Regions from separate parts of the Ochrobactrum sp. PL_is483 genome, predicted to be linked through region 1. Evidence: riboswitches for the same ligand, from Rfam matches in the RefSeq annotation. Region 1 holds a riboswitch; the other holds the start of a gene.
The links. A riboswitch is a leader RNA that binds a small molecule or an ion and turns the genes downstream of it on or off. The one in region 1 is predicted to bind cobalamin.

Region 1 (10,141 bases):
CCTTGTCGGCCAGATTATCAAGCCCGGCAAGGCGCACAGCTTCATCGACCAGCGTTCCCCGGCCTGATGTGTAACTATTGGCATAATAAAGTGCGACCGTCTTGCGGCGAGCCGGAGGCAGAATTGCCGCCAAGACAGCTTTCATTTTATCGATTTCCCTGCGCGCTTCCACCTGTCTTCCAAGCAGCTCGCCCATGCGACGCAGATGATCTTCTATATCGCCGAATGAGCGGGCGGGCGCGAACTCTTCCACACGAACGCCAAGCCTCCGCAATAGTCCAACCGTTGCCCTCGATGAGAAGGTTCCCGCCAGCACAAGATCAGGTTTCATCAGAAAGACTTCCTCCGCCTGCGCGTGGTTGACTGGCATCTTACGGGCTTTCGCAGCCATGACGGACAGCTCCGGGTCCTGCGACAAGTACGAAACCGATTCTAGCTGCCCCTCATCTGCCAGCAGCAATGCCAGCTGATCGGTACATACGTTGATGGAAACGACGCGTTGGGGATTTTCCGCCGCGTCTGCTGGATTTCGAGCAAAAAGGGCCAGCCCCGCCGCGAGGCAGAAGCTGGTGATCCATTGTGCGGATGCCCTTTTCATTCTCTGTTCAGCCTCAGAAATTCCGGGTCAATCCGATATTGATGGTACGTCCCGGTGCAATATAGCCAGAGCTGGTCTGATAATCCTTGTCAAAGATATTCTCGACCGAGAACTTCAACTGCGATTGGCTGTCGATGGAATAAAGTGCCACGAAATCAGCGGTCACATAGTCTCCCAGCTTCTTGTTATTCGCAGCATCGGCATAGCGCGAACCGCCATAAATCAATCTTGCCGTCAGATCGAGCTTTTCAATCGGCATAAAGTTGATCTCGGCCACAGCCTTGAAACGTTCACGATAAGGAAGGTCCCTACCTGTATCCTCATCGACTGGCTGTTTGAGATCGATCGAGCCCTTGACGCCCCAGCGATCATCAAAACGGTGCGCCAGCGTTGCCTCGAATCCGGTAACTTTCGCACTGGCGATATTGTAAGGCAGATAGGACGGCGCCGTGCTCATGATCGCATCGCGCAGCCAGGTCTGGTAGAACGCCATATCGAGACTGGTCGAAGCCGTAGCCTGCCAGTTCAAGCCGACTTCATAGGATCGGGACTTTTCCGGTTTCAGATCGGGATTGGCGAAACCAGGATAATAAAGTTCGTTGAACGTCGGGGCCCGAAAACCCGTGGCATAGGATGACCGCAAAACTAGATCCGGCAGAACTTCATAGCTCGTACCGAGATTGTAGGTCACGACATCACCAAACTGACCGTTGTGGTCGTAACGCAGTCCGCTATCGACGCGTAGCGCCTCGTATTCCAGCGAGTACTGGCCGAATATGGCAGCCAGATCGCGACTGGTTTCATCATAGGCAACCGTGGTGTTGATCTCCTCCCGATAGGCTTCCACACCAGCAGTCACGATATGGTTGGCATTGCCTGTGTCGAAACTCTTCTCGGTCGACGCAAAGACCCCATAACGCTTGGTTTCAAACCGGTCAGACCCGTTCACGCCCTTGCGGAAATTACGACTGCTGTCGATGCCGGTGCTAAACTCCAGCGTAGACGACCAATCCGCTGAATGATCGATGCGCGTTCCAAGCTTGCCGGTAAATGCCGTGCTGTCGGCCTGGTTCGGAGATGGTGCCTTGGCATCATATTGGTTCCGTCCCCGGCTGAAGAGACCGTCGGCATAGATTTTGCCCCAGTCGAAATCTTTCGACAGCGCAAAGTTGAACGATCCTTGCAGAAATCCGTCGCGACCCGGCTCATGGCCATAAGCGTCCGGCGTCGTGAAATCATAGCCTTGCGTGCCTGTGATCGCCGCACCAAAAGCATAGTCGATGCCGTCGCTGCTTCGCCCCTGAACGGACCCCGACACATATCCGCCCCAGGGATGGCTGACACCGGTAGAAAGACTGCCGCACCAGGAGCGCTCACCGCAGGCTCCACCTTGCCTGGTGATGATATTGATTACCCCACCCATCGCATCGGCCCCATATTGCGCAGAATGGGCACCCTTTGCGATCTCGATGCGATCGATGGAGCTCAAGGGAATATTCGCAAGCGCTGTGGAACCGGACGTGGCCGATGCCGTGCGTACGCCATTAATCAACACGACCGTATGCTTGGAAGACATGCCGCGCATATAAATATCCGAAGATGACCCCTGCCCGCCATTCGTCTTTATGGAGATGCCGCTATAGGATTTCAGCAAGGATTGCAGATCGGGAGCGGCTGAACGCTCAATGTCCGCTGAATCGATGACCGTCACGGACGATGTCGAGCGCTGGAGCGAAGACGCGCGGCGCAATGGTGTGACCACGATTGTGTCGAGAACCACAACGTCATCGCCGTCCGGCAGATTTTGTGCCGATGCCGTGGATGACAGCGCAAGAATACCGGCTGATGCCAGCAGAACTGATGATTTCAAAAGGTGCATTTTTCCTCAACCCGCCGAACCGGAGATCCGGCTTTTCCTCGCACCGCAGGTTGAAGTGATCGTGGCGCAAAACGCCCTTCTTCCCGACGGCAACATTTCAACAATGTCACCGCCACGGACAGCCGCGCCTGGACACACCCCGTATCCATGCATGGGTGACAGGATACGGCAGGTCTCCTGACTTCCGGGTCATCGCCTTACCTCCGCCTTCCCGATCGCACGCTTGCTTTCAGTGGCTTTCACCGCTTGCGCGGCTGTGGAGGATAGCTCTCCGGTTACAGTTGCGGGGGCAGTCGCGGCATCGGCCAGAATGGCTTCACCGTGTTCCCTTTTCATCCGCCTGAACAGCGGAACCGTTTCCTGAGAACTGCGATAGCAACATGGTTAAGGATTCGCAACTCAACTAAAGCGCAATCCGGCACAGAAAACTGAATCGCATTCGCAAGGAATGGATTCAGCCTCCTGTTTTCAAAGAATTTTCCTATCGCAGAAATGCGCGAAAACGCTGGAGCGCGAAATAGAACAGCACACAACCAATGACGATGAGGGCCAGAAATTGCGGCCAGACGACGCCCAGTCCCGCACCGCGAAACAGGATCGATTGCGCCAGTATGACGAAATGCGTGTTCGGCGCGGCCAGCATGATTGTCTGGATGATCTCGGGCATGCTTTCGCGGGGTGTTGTCCCTCCCGAAAGCACCTGCAGCGGCAAAAGCACCAGCATCAGCAGCATACCGAACTGCGGCATGGAACCAGCCGCCGTTGCCAGAAAAATGCCAAGGCTGGTCGTCGCAAAAAGCTGTAGTGCCGCGCCAACGAGAAACAGCGATATCGACCCATAGATCGGAACGGCCAGCAGGCCCTGCACCACAAAGACCAGCGCAAAAGCAGAAGCAACCAGCACGACCAGCCCCATCGACCATATCTTGCTGACCATGATTTCAACGGGCGTCACCGGCATCACCAATAGATGCTCGATGGTTCCGTGTTCGCGTTCTCGAATAAGGGCGGCACCCGTCAGGATGATCGAGAGCATCGTTACGGATGAAATCACGTTGTTGATCGCGCCGAACCAACCCTTGTTCAAATCCTGATTGAACCGCGCCCTGAGATTGAGTTCCACCGGCGCTTGCGCGCTGCCGCGATAACGATTGAGAAACTCGCTCACCTCACTCGATACAATCGACTGCACATAGCCGCCACCGGTAAAGGCCTGGCTCATCCGGGTCGCATCGACATTGAGCTGGATTGTCGGCGAACGGCCAGCCAGAAGATCGCGCTGGAAATTCGGCGGTATGTTCAGTGCGAATGTATCAAGCCCTTCATCCATCCGGGCATCCATTTCATAGGACGAAATCAGCTTCGGGGGCACGAAATACGGCGGGTAAAAAGCCGTCGTTATCCGGCTCGAAACCGGCGACTGATCTTCATCAACAATCGCTATCGCCGCATTGTTGAGGGTTTCAGGCATCGCCTTGGACGCTGTGTAGATCGCAAGTGTAAAGGCATAAACGATCAGGATCAGCAACATCGGATCACGCGCAAGACCGCGCAGTTCCTTCACGCCAAGCTGGAATATGTTGGATATCCGCATCTTAGCTCGCCTGTTTCTTGAGGAGAACAATGGCGAGCGCCATAAGTACCGGCACCGCTATCACTAGGGGCAGCAACGAACCCGCGAGATCAGCAAACCCCAGTGCCTTGGAGAAAACGCCGCGCGAGATGGTTACAAAATAGGTCGCCGGATAGATTTTGCCGATAAACGCACCCGCGCCTTGCAGCGACGATACGGGATCAATGATACCAGAATACTGTACAGCCGGAATGAGGGTCAGAAGCGCGGTTCCGAAGATCGCGGCTATCTGGCTGTTCATGAAGGTGGACAGAACCAGCCCCATGCCGGTTGCGACTATGACGTAGAGCAGCGCGGCCAACGCATAAGTAGGGAAGCTCCCTGTAAACGGCACCCGGAAAATAAAGACCGCAAAGGCTGTCAGCATCAGGAAATTGAGAAACGCCAATCCGATGTAAGGCAATTGCTTGCCGAACAGAAACTCGAATTTCGTCACCGGCGTCACGTAAAAATTGATGATCGAACCCAGTTCCTTTTCGCGAACGACACTCAGCACTGCCAGCATCGCAGGGATCATGAGAAGCAGCAGCGGAATGACCGCCGGGACCATGGCCACGAGGCTTTGCACATCGGGGTTATACCGGTAGCGTATCTCCAGATTGAAACTGCCGTTGCTCGCCGCGCTGCCATAAAGCTCGCGGGCCTTCTGTGCCAGCCAGCTGGCATGCATGCCCTGGACATAACCTTTGACTGTCTCGGCCCGCGTTGGCATCGCGCCATCGATCCAGGCCGCGACTTCGACCGGGCGTCCGCGCATGACATCTGCGCCGAAATTCGGCGGTATCTCGATAGCCAAACTGATCTCGCCATCACGCATCCGCCGGTCCAGATCGTCGTAGTCGGTCAAGGGAGGCTGTTCGGAAAAATAGCGCGAACCGGCGATCTGCTGCGTATAATCGCGGCTGATCGTCGTATCGTCACGGTCCAACACCGCAAACTTCAAATCCTCGACATCCAGATTGATCCCATAGCCGATAACGAACATCAGGATAACGCTGCCGAGGATCGCCAGCGTAGCGCGGATCGGATCACGTTTCAGTTCCAGCGCCTCACGACGCGTGTAGGCCAGCATGCGCCGCAAGTCGGGCAACCAGCTTGAAGCTTTCTTTGGAAGCAGTTCATCTATCTCTGCAGTTTGATCCGGCAGTGCTGCTGGCGCTTGCACGGGCTGCTCTGTCTCGCCAATCGCATCCTGAAGATAGGCGACGAAGGCCTCCTCCAAAGTTTCCGCATGGCGACTTTCCGTAATCGCCTTCGGCGTATCGCTGATCAAAACCCTACCAGCGTGCATCAGCGAAATCCGGTCGCAAAGTTCGGCTTCATTCATAAAGTGGGTAGAAACGAAGATCGTCACATTGTCCTTCCGCGACAGATCGCCGAGGATTTGCCAGAAGGCATCACGTGCCACCGGGTCCACACCAGATGTGGGTTCATCCAGAATGAGAATGTCGGGCGAATGGATCAAGGCCACAGCCAATGACAGGCGCTGGCGGATGCCAAGCGGCATAGCATCCGGCAACGCATCCATGACACCGGTTAGGTCCAGACGCTCGCTCAACTCCTTGATACGCAGTTCGGTCAATACCGGCTCCATACCGAAGAGCTTGGCATGAAGTTCCAGATTTTGACGAACCGTCAGTTCCGAATAGAGTGAGAATGCTTGCGTCATGTAGCCGACACGGCGACGTATATCGATATCCTTGGGGTCGACTTCGCGCCCGAACAGTTTCGCTGACCCTTCACTGGCAGGCAGCAACCCGGTCAGCACCTTCATTGTTGTGGTCTTGCCGCAACCATTGGAGCCCAAAAAACCGAAGATTTCACCGCGCGCGATGCGAAAACTTACATCATTCACCGCAGTGAAATTGCCAAACCGAACGGTGACGTGTTCTGCCTCAATGGCGATTTCAGCATTGGCACCGAAATCGCGGTGCGGAATTTCGATCTCCTGATGACCTTTTCGCAATTCTTCCGGCAGAAGCCCGATAAAGGCAGCATCCAGATTTGGCGTGCTGGTGCGCTGCAGTAATTCCTGCGGAGTGCCCGCCGCCAGAATCTGCCCGTCATTCATAGCTACAAGCCAGTCGAAGCGCTCGGCCTCTTCCATATAGGCCGTCGCGACGATGACGCTCATTCCCGGACGATCCTTGCGAATATCGTCAATCAGCTCCCAGAACTGGCGTCGGGACAATGGGTCAACGCCGGTGGTCGGTTCATCGAGAATAAGCAGGTCAGGATCGTGGATGAGCGAGCAACAGAGACTTGTCTTCTGTTTCATGCCGCCTGAAAGCTTGCCAGCCGGACGATCAGCGAAGGGCGACATGCCCGTGCGCCCCAGAAGATCGGCGATACGCCGCTCGCGCTCCTTTCGATTATGCCCGAACAACCGTCCAAAAAAATCGATATTCTCGAAGACCGAAAGCGTGGGGTAGAGGTTCTTCCCGAGCCCTTGCGGCATATAGGCGATGCGCGGATAAGCGAACTGAAGATGCCGCTTGTCCGAAATATCCCCGCCAAGGACTTCTATGCGGCCCTGTTGCATCGTTCGCGCCCCGGCAATCAACGATAGCAGGCTCGATTTTCCCACCCCGTCAGGCCCGATCAGGCCGACCATGCAGCCGGCAGGAATATCAAGATTGACCTCGCGCAGTGCACGCGTTTTTCCGTAGGACAGTCCTACACCTTGCGCCCGGACGACAAAGCTGTCGTCATTAGCGCCAGCTTTGACAGGATCATCCTTCATTGCACGGTTTCCGCAAGATTCTTCGGCCAATCGGCATCGGGATCAAGCTTGACATAGGCCATGCCCGGCAAACCCGTTTTCACCTGCTGTATATATTTTTGGAGAAGTTCTTGCGGAATCTTCGCCTTCACGCGGAACATCAGCTTCTGGCGCTCTTCCTCCGTCTCAACGGTCTTCGGCGTAAACTGGGCCACATCGGCGACAAAGCTGATCTTTGCGGGAATGACATATTGTGGTGCGGCATCGAGAACGATCCGGGCATCTGCGCCCATGGCCACCCGCCCTGCCTGCGCCGTTGGCAGGAAGAAGGTCATATAAACGTCGCTCACGTCTACAAGATTAAGCACCCTGCCACCCGCAGAAAGCACCTCCCCCGGTTGGGCGACGCGGTACTGAACACGTCCCGGCTTCGGCGCTCTCAAAGTGGCGTCGTTAATATCTGCTTCGATGCTTGCGATTGCCGCCTTGGCGGCTTCGACCGATGCCTCAGCATCAACGACCTGTGCCTTTGCAGCACCTATGGCTGCCTCCGTGGCGGCAAGCTGCGCTCTGGCTGCGCCGACAGCCGCTTCTGCGCCCTGCGCGGTCGCGCGGTCATCGTCGAGAACCTGTTGAGATACCGTGCGTGATTGCGTCAACTGCTGAGATCGAACTAGGCGGCGCTGAGCAGCATCCAGTTGCGCTTCGCGCTGTGCCACCGTTGCTTCGGCGGCCGTGTGCTCGGCCTCGCGCTGCGTGACAAGGCTGCGCGCCGTTTCAATACCGATCTCGGCCCGGCGCAACTGTGCTTCCGCCTGCTTGCGCTGGCTTTCCAGTTGATCTGTATCCATGCGTGCAAGAATGTCGTTTTCCTGCACAAAATCACCTTCATCCGCAAGAATTTCGCGAATGCGGCCCGGGCTCTTTGTCGAAATGTCGATTTCAACCGCCTCTATACGCCCATTGCCCTTGGCGATATCGTTCGGCAATCCATCGCCATTAAATGCTTTCCAGGCATAATATCCGCCTGCAGCAAGGACGATAATCGCTCCAGCCAGTATCAATTGCTTGCGATTGAATGCCATATGAACCACCCTTTACCAACGTCGCGTCACAACACCGTCTTCGAACGAAGCATCGGCGAGCGGTCGCTGTCTGCAAGGGTTCATTGTTCCCACCGCCCCGCCTCCGGCATCCGCCGGAACCTTCTGGGAAAATATGGAACTACCTTTTCATTTAGCAACCGGTGAAATTGGGGGAAGCGATTGTGAATCGCAAACTCCCGGCTGGACTTGTTCTAACCACGGTTACGGTTGCCAGCCTTGATCAAGATCAAGACTACTAATGCTTGTCTCCCAAAAGTGGGAACCGATTGTAGGATAAAGACATGCATGAAAACAAAAACTTAAAGCGTGTCATATGACTACGATAAAACGCGACACGCTTTAAAATACTCATTTTCAAAGATTGGGCGCGGGTGCTGGTTTGATGAAACAGAGGGGAGCAACGCCGACAGCACCCGCTGGCTGTCGACAGGCGACGTTGCAGAAAGATCGCGCTCATGCGCTCGACAGATTGATATAGCCGGGGTGCCATTCGAGTAGGGCCTCGGCACCCCGGGTCACCAGCTCTGGTGGAAACCGGCAACGATGGCTGGTTAGCACCCGCTCAAACGAGGCTCTTTGATTTCAATCAAACAAGCGGCAATTCCTGCGGATAATTATCCTTTGCCGTCGTCATTTTCGGCGATCGCACTTGCCCCATGTCTTTTTCAGATAGTCCGACACACCTTTGACTTTGGGATCGGAAAGAAAACCCTGACGAAATAGAATGCTCCCTTTCACTTCCGGCAGGGAATCATTGAGTTCAAGCTGACGTTTGATTTCTGTCACGCCATCGCCAGCCTGCCATCCGGGCTCGAGCGTCGTCCCCGAACCGGCCCGATAAAGTGCCAGGCCGATATAAAGATCGGTCTTTGTCCCCCGAACCGTCTCTGCCCACCATTTGGCGATAGTCCCGTAGGACACCTCCTTGCGGCCAAAAGACCAGTAAATCTGAGGCGCGATATAGTCGATCAGACCTTCCTTGACCCATCGCCGCGTGTCGGCAAAGTCCCCGTCATAATTGGTTTTGCCGGCTTTCGTCGCAGAACCACGCGGATCGTCTGCAACATTGCGCCAAACACCGCTCGGGCTGATGCCAAAACGAACGTTTGGTTTGATAGACTTTATCTTGTCGGAAATTTCCCGCACCAACGTATGAGTGTTGTAGCGACGCCATTCGTATTTACTCGAAAAACGTGTGCCAAACTGCGCATATGATTTGGCGTCATCAAGTTGCGACGATGCCGTTTCGTAGTAGAAATAGTCATCGAACTGGATGCCATCGACATCATATTTCTGCACGACCTCCGCCGTTACATTCGTCACCCACTCGCGAACCGCCGGAATGCCGGGATCGAGAACATAACGATCTGCCGATACGCCAACCCAATCAGGGTGGGTTTTATAAACACTGGCTGGCGACTCCTTCGACGAATTTCGCAACTCCTTGCGCGTTGACGGCTTTGTATCCATCGAAACGCGATAGGGGTTCAGCCATGCATGCAGTTCTATGCCGCGCTTATGCGCTTCCTGAATAGCAAATTTCAGCGGATCAAAGCCCGGATTCTTGCCGAGAGTTCCAGTCAGATAGGAAGACCATGGCAAATAAGATGACTGATAGAGCGCATCGGCAGTCGGTGACACCTGAAAGATGACAGCGTTGATACCATGCTCTGACGCTTCATCGAAAAGCCGCACCAACTCCTGTTTCTGGCGCTTTATACGCTCCGAATCGTCCTCAATGCGGGCTGAACTCCGCGACGGCCAATCGAGGTTGAGAACCGTCGCTATCCAGGTGGCGTGAAATGCGTCACAGTCGAGGGGCATGAAATCGTTCCATCCAAATAACCTGTCCGGCAAGGGTTTGATATGGCGCTTTAACGCACTAGCTTAAAGATGAAAAACCAACAGCGAGAGCAGCATGTACAAGAATATTCTCGTCACGACCGATGGATCGGAGTTTGCGGAGCGTGGTCTCGCCCATGCATTTAAACTGGCGCATAGCGTCGGCGCGAAGGTAACTGTGCTGACCGTCACTGCCCCCTATTCCGTTTCCGGCCTTCCCGGCGGCTGGACCGACAGCCCGGCCTTCATCGAGCGCTTCGAGCAGGAATGGAACGAATACGCCGATAAATCCCTCGCCCGCGCACGCGAATTGGCGAAGGATGCGGAGCTCGAGATTCATACGCTGCATGTGGTCGCCCCG
Region 2 (10,141 bases), on a different contig from region 1:
GCGGATGCTGCTGGCGACGCTGCTCGGCTCCATCATTGGTCTCGAACGGGAATGGCGCAGGCGGCCTGCCGGGTTGAAGACCCATATGCTGGTCTGTCTCGCTTCAGCCACCTTCACAATTGTGTCGCTGGAACTGGTCAATGTGCCGGTCTTCAACGATCAGAATATCCGGATGGATCCTTCGCGGCTTGTGGAGGCGATCACCAGCGGCGTCGCCTTCCTGGCGGCTGGTTTCATCATCGTTGCGCGCGGAAAAATAACCGGCATCACCACCGGGGCGGGCATGTGGCTTGCCGCATCGGTAGGGCTCGCCAGTGGTCTCGGCCTCTGGCACATCGCGCTGCTGGCGACGCTTATTGCCGTTACGGTCCTGATCGTGGTGGGTAAGATGGAAGGCGCGGTCGGCCCGGACAACAGCAAGGTTGAGCACAAAAACGAGGACCAGTCCTCCTGAGCCGCCGCCGCGGCGGTGGGACGGCATTACAATGGAAACGGGATCATTCCATGTCGAATGATCCCGAACTGGTTCAACTTCACAGAATTTCGCGTTCAGTTGCTTGTGGCTTTGAAGCCTTCAACCACTTTCTCGACGATCTCGTCTTTTTTCCTACCGAAAAGATCACGATGACCGGCATGTGCAACCCACGTGATGGAAACGTCCATTCCCAATGCCTTGACCCGATCAGCATAATCCTGCGTATCGCTCGGCGGAACGATGGTGTCGTCGAGCCCCTGGAAAATCGAAACAGGCGCGTCGATTTTTGCGGAACCGGCATTGTTGCGTTTCAGGGCTTCGACCCAGTCCTTATGATCCGTAATATTATCGGTGACCGCAGGGTCTTTGCTTTGCGCCAGTGCGCCCAGAACACCCACCACGCAGGTTGACTGCGCGGCCTTGAGAAGTTTCTGGCCTTCGGCGGTAAAAAGAGTTTTGTCGAGATTGTAGGCGTCGATGTAGCTTTGCCCGACAAGCAGCGTGTAGGGCACCTTGGCCTTGAAGAAGGCATTTATCGCGGCGTCCGGCCTCAGAATAGTCGAAGCGGGAGCCAGGGCTACGAGCGAGCGAATTTTATTCTCGGGTGCGTAAGTTGTGGCGATTTCGCCCGCGAACAGCGCGGCAGCCCCACCCTGGGACCAGCCGACCAGTGAGACGTCCTTGCCGATATTCGCTTCGCTGATGGAACGCGCCGCACGCAGCAGATTATGGACGTCACGCGCCGAATCCACGCCCGCGAGATAACGGTGAACAGCGTCGGAACCAAGCCCGGCATAGTCCGGCGCGACGATCGCATATCCCTTTGCAAGCCAGTCCTGAAGATATGGAATGCCGATATCGATGACATACTCGCCGCGTTGCACAAATTCCTGAACCGGATTTGGCGCAAGCGAGGGAGCGCAGCCGCGCGCCACCCCGGTGGTGCCATGCAGCCAGGACACGACCGGATGAGGCGTGGTGCTGTCCGTCTGCTTCGGCGCAATGACCAGGCCGCTTGCCGGAACGTGCGTTCCATCCCAGCGTTCCGAAACGTAGAGCACACGCCAGGCCGATGCGCCAGCCGGAGCTTCGATCGGTTCCTGACGAATAATGCTGCCAACCGGCAAAGAGGAGAAATTTTCCGGCGTTTCATAAAACGCCGTTACAGGAAATGGCGACACTTTCGCCAGCGAGAGATCGAAACCTTCCAGTTTTTGCGCCGCAGCTAAATTACAATATGAAAATGCCATTGCGGATGCAATAAATACAGCATATCTGGTCTTCACTTGATACTTTCCCATTTGCTAATATATTGTTTAGTATTGTTTTTTTGATTTGGTAGCAGCTTATCTTTTCTTAGGCAATTGCTGTATTCGTGATAAAATAATAAAGCGACCCCGATAATTTCGGAGCCGCTTTTTCTCGCCATTCGTTTATGTCCCAACCTTGTGGGAGGGGATAGAAGATCAAGCCGCGGCAAGTGCCTCGGCGATGCTATCCTTCAAGGCGAGGCGCTGTTTGCGCAGGTTCGTTTCCTCTTCCTGGCTCACCGGCGCTATTTTCGTTTCCGCGCGGTGGATGCGGTCATTGACGGAATCATACTCTTCCAGAATGCGGGCAAAATGCGCATCCTTCGCCTTCAAGGCATGAATGGCATCGAGCTGGCCGGGAAACTCTTCTCCAAGCGTGTGGGGGGTATTCGACATTCCGTGGCTCCTTCCTTGGTTGAGGGGAGCTTCGCAAGCCCGCGTGCGAACAGCATTGATCGCAATCAAGTTGCGCGGAAAGGAGCATGCCGAAACTGCATGGCTGGCATGCAAAGGCCGGTCTTCTCAGTCACAGGACCCATCACCATTTCATGGGTGCGGACCAAGGAAGTGTCCGTGATGGAGAGAAAAATGTTTACCCGTTTCAATAATCGTTTCGGTCGTGCGTTCGCGCAATTGGGTAGTGCCGTTCGCGTTTCTGCTGCCGTGCGCGCCGGTCAGAAGCCTGCTGCCCAGGACCTTGAGACGCTTGGCATCGACGTCGATCAGTTCCGTCGTATTCAGGGTTGAGCAATCAAGTAAGCGTATGTGTATATGAGTAAAAAGCCCGGCAATGCCGGGCTTTTGTCGTTTAGAGCGGTTCCGGTTAAAACGGAATCATTGGAACCGCTCCAACTATTTGTTTCGTCCCATTATCCTACGCATCGAAGCGGGATCAGAAATCAGACTGATTTCTCCGCGTAGGCGCTCCGCACTTTTGGCTCGAAAATGCTCTAGTCCTCATCCGTCGCCATCTGGCTCAGCAATTCGCCCTTGCCGCGCTGGCGCATGATCATCGGCACGACGACGGCGGCAATCGCCAGGGCGATCAGCACAATCGATACCCAGGAATGCACCAGAGCCATCGGGTTGCCCTGGCTGATCTGCAACGCCTGACGCAGGCTTTTCTCGGCCATCGGTCCGAGGATGAGGCCAACCACCACCGGCGCGATGGGATATGAGAAGCGCCGCAGCACATAGCCCAGCACGCCGAATGCCAGAAGCAGGCCAAGCTCGAACGACACCGGCAGGCCGAACAGCATCGAGGTGGAGGCATTCGCGCCGATGGTTCCAAGAGTGGCGAAAACCAGAATGCCTGCATAGAGCCAGTGCCGCGGGATCGTGAGCATCTTCACCCACAGGCCGATCAGCGGCAGGTTGAGAACCAGCAGCATCAGGTTGGCGACGAGAAGGCTTGCCACCAGGCCCCACACCAGCGTGGCATTGGTCACGAAGAGAAGAGGGCCGGGTTGCAGGCCGAACTGCTGGAAACCGGCAAGCATGATTGCCGCCGTCGCAGTGGTAGGCAGGCCGAGCGTCAGAAGCGGCACGAGGGTTCCGGCTGCCGAGGCGTTATTGGCCGCTTCCGGTCCCGCCACGCCTTCGATGGCGCCCTTGCCGAATTCTTCCGGATGTTTCGAGAACTGCCGTTCCGCCGAATAGGAAAGGAAGCTCGACACATCGGCGCCGCCTGCTGGCATGGCCCCGATCGGAAAGCCGATGGCGGTGCCGCGCAGCCACGGCATCCACGAGCGTTTCCAGTCATTCCTGGTCATCCAGACGGAACCCTTGACGGCGATGACCTCATCTTCAGGGCCGAGCTTCTTCGACACGACCGCCAGCGTTTCGCCGATGGCGAACAGCGCAACCGCAAGTGTCGTGACATTGATGCCGTCCAGCAGGTTTGGGGTCCCCATGACGAGACGCGCCTGACCGGTCAGCTGGTCGATGCCGATCAGTCCGAGCGCAAGGCCGATGAACAGCGAGGTCAGGCCGCGCAGCGTGGAATCGCCGAAGGCCGCTGAAACCGTCATGAAGGCGAGCAGCATCAGCGCGAAATACTCGGATGGACCGAAGGACAAGGCGAATTTCACGACCCACGGCGCCACGAAGGCAAGCGCCAGCGTGGCGATCAGGCCCGCGATGAACGAGCCGATGGCAGCTGTTGCAAGTGCGGGGCCGCCGCGCCCGGCGCGGGCCATCTTGTTGCCCTCCAGCGCGGTGACGATGGAGGCGCTTTCGCCCGGCGTGTTGAGCAGGATCGACGTGGTCGAGCCGCCATACATGCCGCCGTAATAAATGCCCGCGAACATGATGAGCGAGCCGGAAGGGTCGAGCTTGTAGGTGACGGGCAGCAGCAGCGCGACGGTGAGTGCCGGGCCGATTCCGGGCAGCACGCCGACAGCTGTGCCAAGCGTAACGCCGATCAGCGCATAAAGAAGGTTCGACGGTTCAAGCGCCACCAGAAGTCCGTTGGCGAGAAGTGCGACAGTATCCATGAAAGCGCTCCGTCCCTAAACGAATTGTTCAAGCCAGCCGGACGGCAGCGACAGCTGCAGGCCGCGCGCAAAGATGAACCAGATCACGAAGGCGAAGACGAAGCCGACGGGAACGCTGATCCAGAATTTGCGATAGCCGAAGCCGCGTGCGGTGGCTGCGAAAAGCAGGCCGGTAGACAGGGAAAAGCCGACGGTCTTCATCGTCAGCATCTGGATGGCAAGACCGCCGATGATCCAGGCCATCGGGGCGATTTCCTGATGCTCACGCTCGGGAAAGTCGCCGCGAAGCGCCTCGAAAACGGTCCAGATCGCAAGGCCGAACAATCCGGCTGCGACAACATAGGGAACGGTTTTCGGACCGACCGGCGAATAGCTCGTCACATCGTTTCCATAGGTTGTCGACCAGGCGATGGCGATGGCGACAGCTGCAAGAACAAGGGCGATGACAAGAGCGGCGAAATCTGGCGCCGCCCTTTCGGGGCGGCGCGCTTCCTGCTGGTCTGATCCTGTCATTTGACGAGGCCGATTTCCTTGAGGATGGTTTCAGTTGCGGCAACGTCCTTGGCAAGCTGCTCCTTGAACGCCGGACCGGCTAGATAGGTATTCGCCCAGCCCTTGTCCTTGAGTGCCTTCTGCCAGGATTCCGACTTCACCATCTTCTCGATATCGGCATTGATGGCGGCTTCCTGTTCGGCAGTGATGCCGGGAGCCGCACCCACCATGCGCCAGTTCTGGATCGAAACGTCCACGCCGCCTTCCTTGAAGGTCGGGGCATCGATGCCTTCCACGCGCTCGTCGCTGGAAATGCCGATGATGCGCAGCGTGCCTGCCTTGATCTGGGCTTCGAACTCGCCGTAGCCGGAAATGCCGACAGTCACCTGATTGCCGAGAATGGCCGCAAGCGCTTCGCCGCCGCCGGAGAACGCGATGTAGTTGACCTTGGTGGGGTCGACGCCTGCTGCCTTGGCAAAAAGGCCAGCGGTGATGTGGTCGGTGCCGCCGGCAGAACCGCCGCCCCACGAAACGGAGCCCGGATCAGCCTTCAGCTTCGCGGCAAGGTCACCGAGGTTCTGGATGTCGGAAGAAGCCGGTACGACGATGGCTTCATATTCGCCCGTAAGACGCGCAATCGGCGTGATGGCGTCGAGCGTGACCGGCGATTTGTTGGTCAGGATAGCGCCGACCATGACATAGCCGCCAACGATGAGCTGGCTCGGATCACCCTTGTTCTGGTTCACGAACTGCGCGAGGCCGATGGTGCCGCCAGCGCCCGGAACGTTGATGACCTGCACGCTGCCGGAAATCTTTTCGTCCTGAAGCGCGCTCTGCATCGTGCGCGCCGTCTGGTCCCAGCCGCCGCCCGGAGCGGCAGGCGCGAGCACCTTGTAGTCTTCCGCGGAAGCAGAGCCTGCCATAGCCAACGCCGCCACCGACGTCAGGGCCAGAATGAATCTACGCATATGTCCTCCCAAATGGAATATATGCCGCCCTTCGGCGGACCTCCCCAAGTCCCGCTCCTCTAGCGGGAGCAAACTACATGGAGATTAGCGAAAACAAATTCAATAGGCCAGCATATGCGACAATAGTTTGGCCGCTATTTCAGCAACGCACCTGAAAACGGCACGCCAAAATAGCCGACGGGATGCGCTTGACGGCGACGCCAGGCCGACGTAATAGTATAACGACGGTTCCCCGACCGAGAGCGAAGGGGATTAATAGGGAACACGGTGAGGACGACCCGAAAAGGGGCCAAGACCGTGGCTGCCCCCGCAACTGTAAGCGGATTGCCGTTCATCCTCGTGACGTTGAAAGCGTCATGCCACTGTGCCGGAGAAGCGCGGGAAGGCAGATGAACAGCAGATATTCGTGAGCCAGGAGACCTGCCGTCTAGTGTTGTCCATTGTCACGGGCGGGGATGCCCGGAGCAGGAGCCGGTTATGACAGATTTCCGCGTCGCAGGACGCATTCTTCCATCGTCATCGCATGATTTCGACATGTCCCCGGATATGCCTGTCCGCCTTCCGCGCCGGATTTTTTCCGTCGCCTGACAGGACTTTCTTCTCTCAGTTACATCGGGGATATCCATGAAAATTTTCGGCAAAATGCCGTTTCATCTCGTTATTTGTGCGGCCACATTTCTCGCTGGCGGCTCGGCTGCACAGGCGGCGGAAACGCACTATCCGCTGACGTTGAAAAATTGCGGCCGCGAGGTCACGTTCAAACAGGCGCCCACCCGTGCCGTCGCTGTCGGCCAGAGCAGCGCGGAGATTCTCTACAGCCTTGGTCTGGGCGACAAGCTTGTCGGGACCGCTGTCTGGTTCGGCCCTGTTCTCAAGGGCTTCGAGGAGGTCAATGCCAAGGTAAAGCGGCTCGCCGATAACGATCCGAGCTTTGAAAGCGTTCTGGCGGAAAAGCCGGAAATCGTGACGGCTGATTTCCAATGGCATGTCGGCCCGACGGGTATTGTGGCGAAGCCCGAACAGTTCGAGGAACTGGGCATTCCGGCTTACACATCACCGTCCGATTGTGTCGGCAAGGACAATTCCGGTGGCGGCGACGGCGTTCGCACGGCAGCGTTCAAGATGGACATCGTCTATCAGGAAATCACCGAACTGGCGGAAATCTTCAATGTGCAGGATCGCGGCCAGAAACTCGTCGCCGACCTGAAGGCCCGTGAAGCGGCGGCTCGCAAGAAGATTGCTTCCGCTGATGGAAAACTGTCGGCCGTCGTCTGGTTTTCGAGCGCGCAGGTCGATGCTGACCCTTACGTCGCGGGCAAGTTCGGCGCGCCCGCCTATATTCTATCAGCGCTCGGCATCAGGAATGTGATCGACAGCGAAGAAGAGTGGCCAACGGTCGGATGGGAAACGATTGCGAAATCGAACCCGTCGATGATTGTGGCCGCGAAGCTGGATCGCCGCCGCTACCCGGCTGACGACATCGCCGTCAAGCACCAGTTCCTCGACAGTGATGCGGTCACGAAGCTGATGCCTGCGGTGAAGGACAAGCATGTCTTCGACATGGATGCGCAATCGATGAGCACTTCGCTTCGCGTGATCGAAGGCATCGAGACACTCGCCGCCGATATTGCAAACTCGGATTTGAACAAGTGACGGCGCGGGCAGCGACAGCGGGCTTCAAGCAAAAGGGGAGGGCACGCTCCGGCGTGCTCTTTCTGGCCTTTTCTCTTGTCCTCCTGCTTTTTGCCCTTTGGCTCGGTGCCGCGATAGGCGAAACGGCGATTCCGCTCGATGTGGTTGCGAAAACCGTGGCCAACCGGCTGTGGAACGCCGGATATGCGCTTGAGCCCATCGATGAAGGGATTGTCTGGAGCTATCGCCTCAGCCGTGCAGTCATCGCTGCATGTTGCGGCGCGTCGCTCGCAATATCCGGCGTCATCTTGCAGTCGCTGCTCCGAAATTCGCTTGCCGATCCTTATATTCTAGGCATTTCGGCTGGCGCTTCGACCGGGGCGGTCAGCGTTGCCATTCTTGGCGTCGGAGCTGGCGTGCTGACGCTGTCGCTGGGTGCGTTTATCGGGGCGATTATTGCTTTCGGCCTCGTGTCCCTGCTGGCGCTGCGGGCCGGACGCGGCAGCAGCGCAATCATTCTCGCCGGGATTGCCGGTTCGCAGCTTTTCAATGCGCTGACCTCGTTCATTGTCACCAAGGCCGCAAATGCTGAACAGGCACGCGGCATCATGTTCTGGCTTTTGGGCAACCTTTCCGGCGTGCGCTGGCCGGACGTCACACTTGCCCTGCCTGCCTGCCTGATCGGCCTTGTCATCTGCCTGTGGCATGCGCGTGCGCTCGATGCATTTACCTTCGGAACCGAATCCGCCGCTTCGCTCGGCATACCGGTGCGGCGCGTCTATGCGGTGCTGATCGGTGTCAGCGCCATGATGACGGCGGTGATGGTTTCCATCGTCGGTTCTGTCGGCTTTATCGGTCTTGTCATACCCCATGCAGCGCGCATGGTGGTTGGGGTTCGGCATGGCAGGCTGCTGCCTGCGGCGGCACTCATCGGGGCAATCTTCATGATCGTCGCCGATATCCTGTCGCGCGTCATTATTCCGGGGCAGGTTCTCCCAATCGGCGTCATCACGGCCCTGTTCGGTGCGCCCGCCTTCGCCCTGTTGCTCGGACAAAGGAGGGCTGCGTCATGATCCTCTCGGCCCACAATGTCGGCTGGTCGGCAGGCAATGTCGAGATTTTACGCAATGTTTCGCTGGACGTGGCGAAAGGGGAGTTTCTTGGCATCATCGGGCCGAACGGTTCGGGAAAGACCAGTTTTCTGTCGCTGTTATCCGGCGTGCGCCGGTGTCGCGTCGGCGAGGTGAACCTCTGCGGCACGCCGATCAGCAGTTTCAGCCGTCGCGAGATTGCACGGCAACTGGCGCTGGTCGAGCAGCAGGCGGGTACGACAGACCGTATTACGGCGCGTCAGGCGGTCGAACTGGGGCGGACGCCTTATCTCGGGGCGCTATCGCCGTGGTCGGCGGAGGATGATGCAATCGTTGACCGGGCGCTGGTCAATGTCGATATGGCTCATTTGGCGGGCCGCTACTGGCACACGCTCTCGGGCGGCGAACGGCAGCGTCTGCATATCGCTCGCGCTTTGGCGCAGGAGCCGCAGATTTTGCTTCTGGACGAGCCGACCAATCATCTCGATATCGGGCACCAGATCGGGCTGCTGGATCTGGTTCGCCGTCAGAAGCTGACAGTCGTGGCTGCCTTGCATGACCTGAACCACGCCGCGATGTTTTGCGACCGGATCGCGGTGATGGATAAGGGAAATCTCGTCGCGTTGGGCACGCCGCGAGAGGTGCTGCAAGAAGGGCGGATCGCGGAAGTTTTCGGTGTCGAAGTTGATATCGAGTATCATGGCATCGATGGTTGCCACATTCGTTATCGGGCGCCGAACCGGTGTTCTCCGAAACTCCGATATTCAGCTTGATCGGGGCCGGGGCGACCGCATCGCGGTCGCCGCTGGCCGCTATCGTGCTTCATGCGGACGTTCTAATAAATATGGTAACAAATAGGATTATAAAACAGAATTAACTAATGTAGTTATACATAAAATATAGCTAACATCATGATAAGTTGCACTTTTTATTCAGTTTAATCACAGTAATTTGACCTGTTTTATTGACGATCTGTTTCCATTGCGTTGACGATCGGGGTATAAGGCCTCAGCGCATCAGGAGATGTACTCGTATGCAAAGCCTCGGCCTGCCTACAAGATGCATGGCAGAAGGACAGAAGAGATCATGCTTTGATTTGTTCCGTCATTCACGGTCCTGATATGCGGGTCGTTTCGGTTTACGCCGGAAAGATCCGTTTTGAATAAAGAAACATTATTGGCATGTTCACATTAACAGGGCATGCGGCGAATGCATTTTATTCAATAAATTACTCTATTTATAAAGAGCGGCGGCTTTTCGTTTGGAAAAGCCGCCGTTATTTTATCAGGGATATTGGGCGCCGGTGACGGTGAGATAGACCGCGTAAAGCGACTTCGTCGCGGCGATGAAAAGCCGGTTACGGCGCGGCCCCCCGAAGGTTACGTTGGCGACTGTCTGCGGTGTCCTGATCTTGCCGAGGAGCGTGCCGTCCGGGGAGAAACAGTGCACACCATCGCCGGCGCTGGTCCACAGGTTGCCGCCCGTATCGAAACGGAATCCGTCCGGCAAGCCATTATCGATGGTGCAGAATACCGCGCCGCCGGTAACGCGCTTGCCGCCATCCGCGACGTCGAAGACGCGGATATGGCGTGGCGCGTTCTCGTCGTGGCTATAGGCGCTGTCGGCAACATAGAGCCTGGTTTCGTCCGGGGAAAAGGCGAGGCCGTTCGGCTGGTGG

Region 2: linked by a shared signal. The riboswitch ahead of AC0TNJ_RS21785 (ABC transporter substrate-binding protein) and the one ahead of AC0TNJ_RS17680 (TonB-dependent receptor domain-containing protein) in region 1 are both predicted to bind cobalamin.

Annotation. Positions count from the first base shown of each region.
Region 1 is NZ_JBVPGS010000039.1:142,877-153,017, reverse strand. It holds gene AC0TNJ_RS17685 (ABC transporter substrate-binding protein) at 1-598, opposite strand, end outside; gene AC0TNJ_RS17680 (TonB-dependent receptor domain-containing protein) at 612-2,477, opposite strand; cobalamin riboswitch at 2,628-2,850, opposite strand; gene AC0TNJ_RS17675 (ABC transporter permease) at 2,959-4,071, opposite strand; gene rbbA (ribosome-associated ATPase/putative transporter RbbA) at 4,073-6,853, opposite strand; gene AC0TNJ_RS17665 (HlyD family secretion protein) at 6,850-7,917, opposite strand; gene AC0TNJ_RS17660 (glycoside hydrolase family 10-like protein) at 8,569-9,762, opposite strand; gene AC0TNJ_RS17655 (universal stress protein) at 9,857-10,141, shown strand, end outside.
Region 2 is NZ_JBVPGS010000040.1:725,846-735,986, reverse strand. It holds gene AC0TNJ_RS21820 (MgtC/SapB family protein) at 1-454, shown strand, start outside; gene AC0TNJ_RS21815 (alpha/beta hydrolase family protein) at 550-1,725, opposite strand; gene AC0TNJ_RS21810 (HP1242/YdcH family protein) at 1,942-2,181, opposite strand; gene AC0TNJ_RS21805 (hypothetical protein) at 2,374-2,532, shown strand; gene AC0TNJ_RS21800 (tripartite tricarboxylate transporter permease) at 2,736-4,280, opposite strand; gene AC0TNJ_RS21795 (tripartite tricarboxylate transporter TctB family protein) at 4,296-4,793, opposite strand; gene AC0TNJ_RS21790 (Bug family tripartite tricarboxylate transporter substrate binding protein) at 4,790-5,740, opposite strand; cobalamin riboswitch at 5,949-6,182, shown strand; gene AC0TNJ_RS21785 (ABC transporter substrate-binding protein) at 6,365-7,393, shown strand; gene AC0TNJ_RS21780 (FecCD family ABC transporter permease) at 7,390-8,445, shown strand; gene AC0TNJ_RS21775 (ABC transporter ATP-binding protein) at 8,442-9,236, shown strand; gene AC0TNJ_RS21770 (SMP-30/gluconolactonase/LRE family protein) at 9,748-10,141, opposite strand, start outside.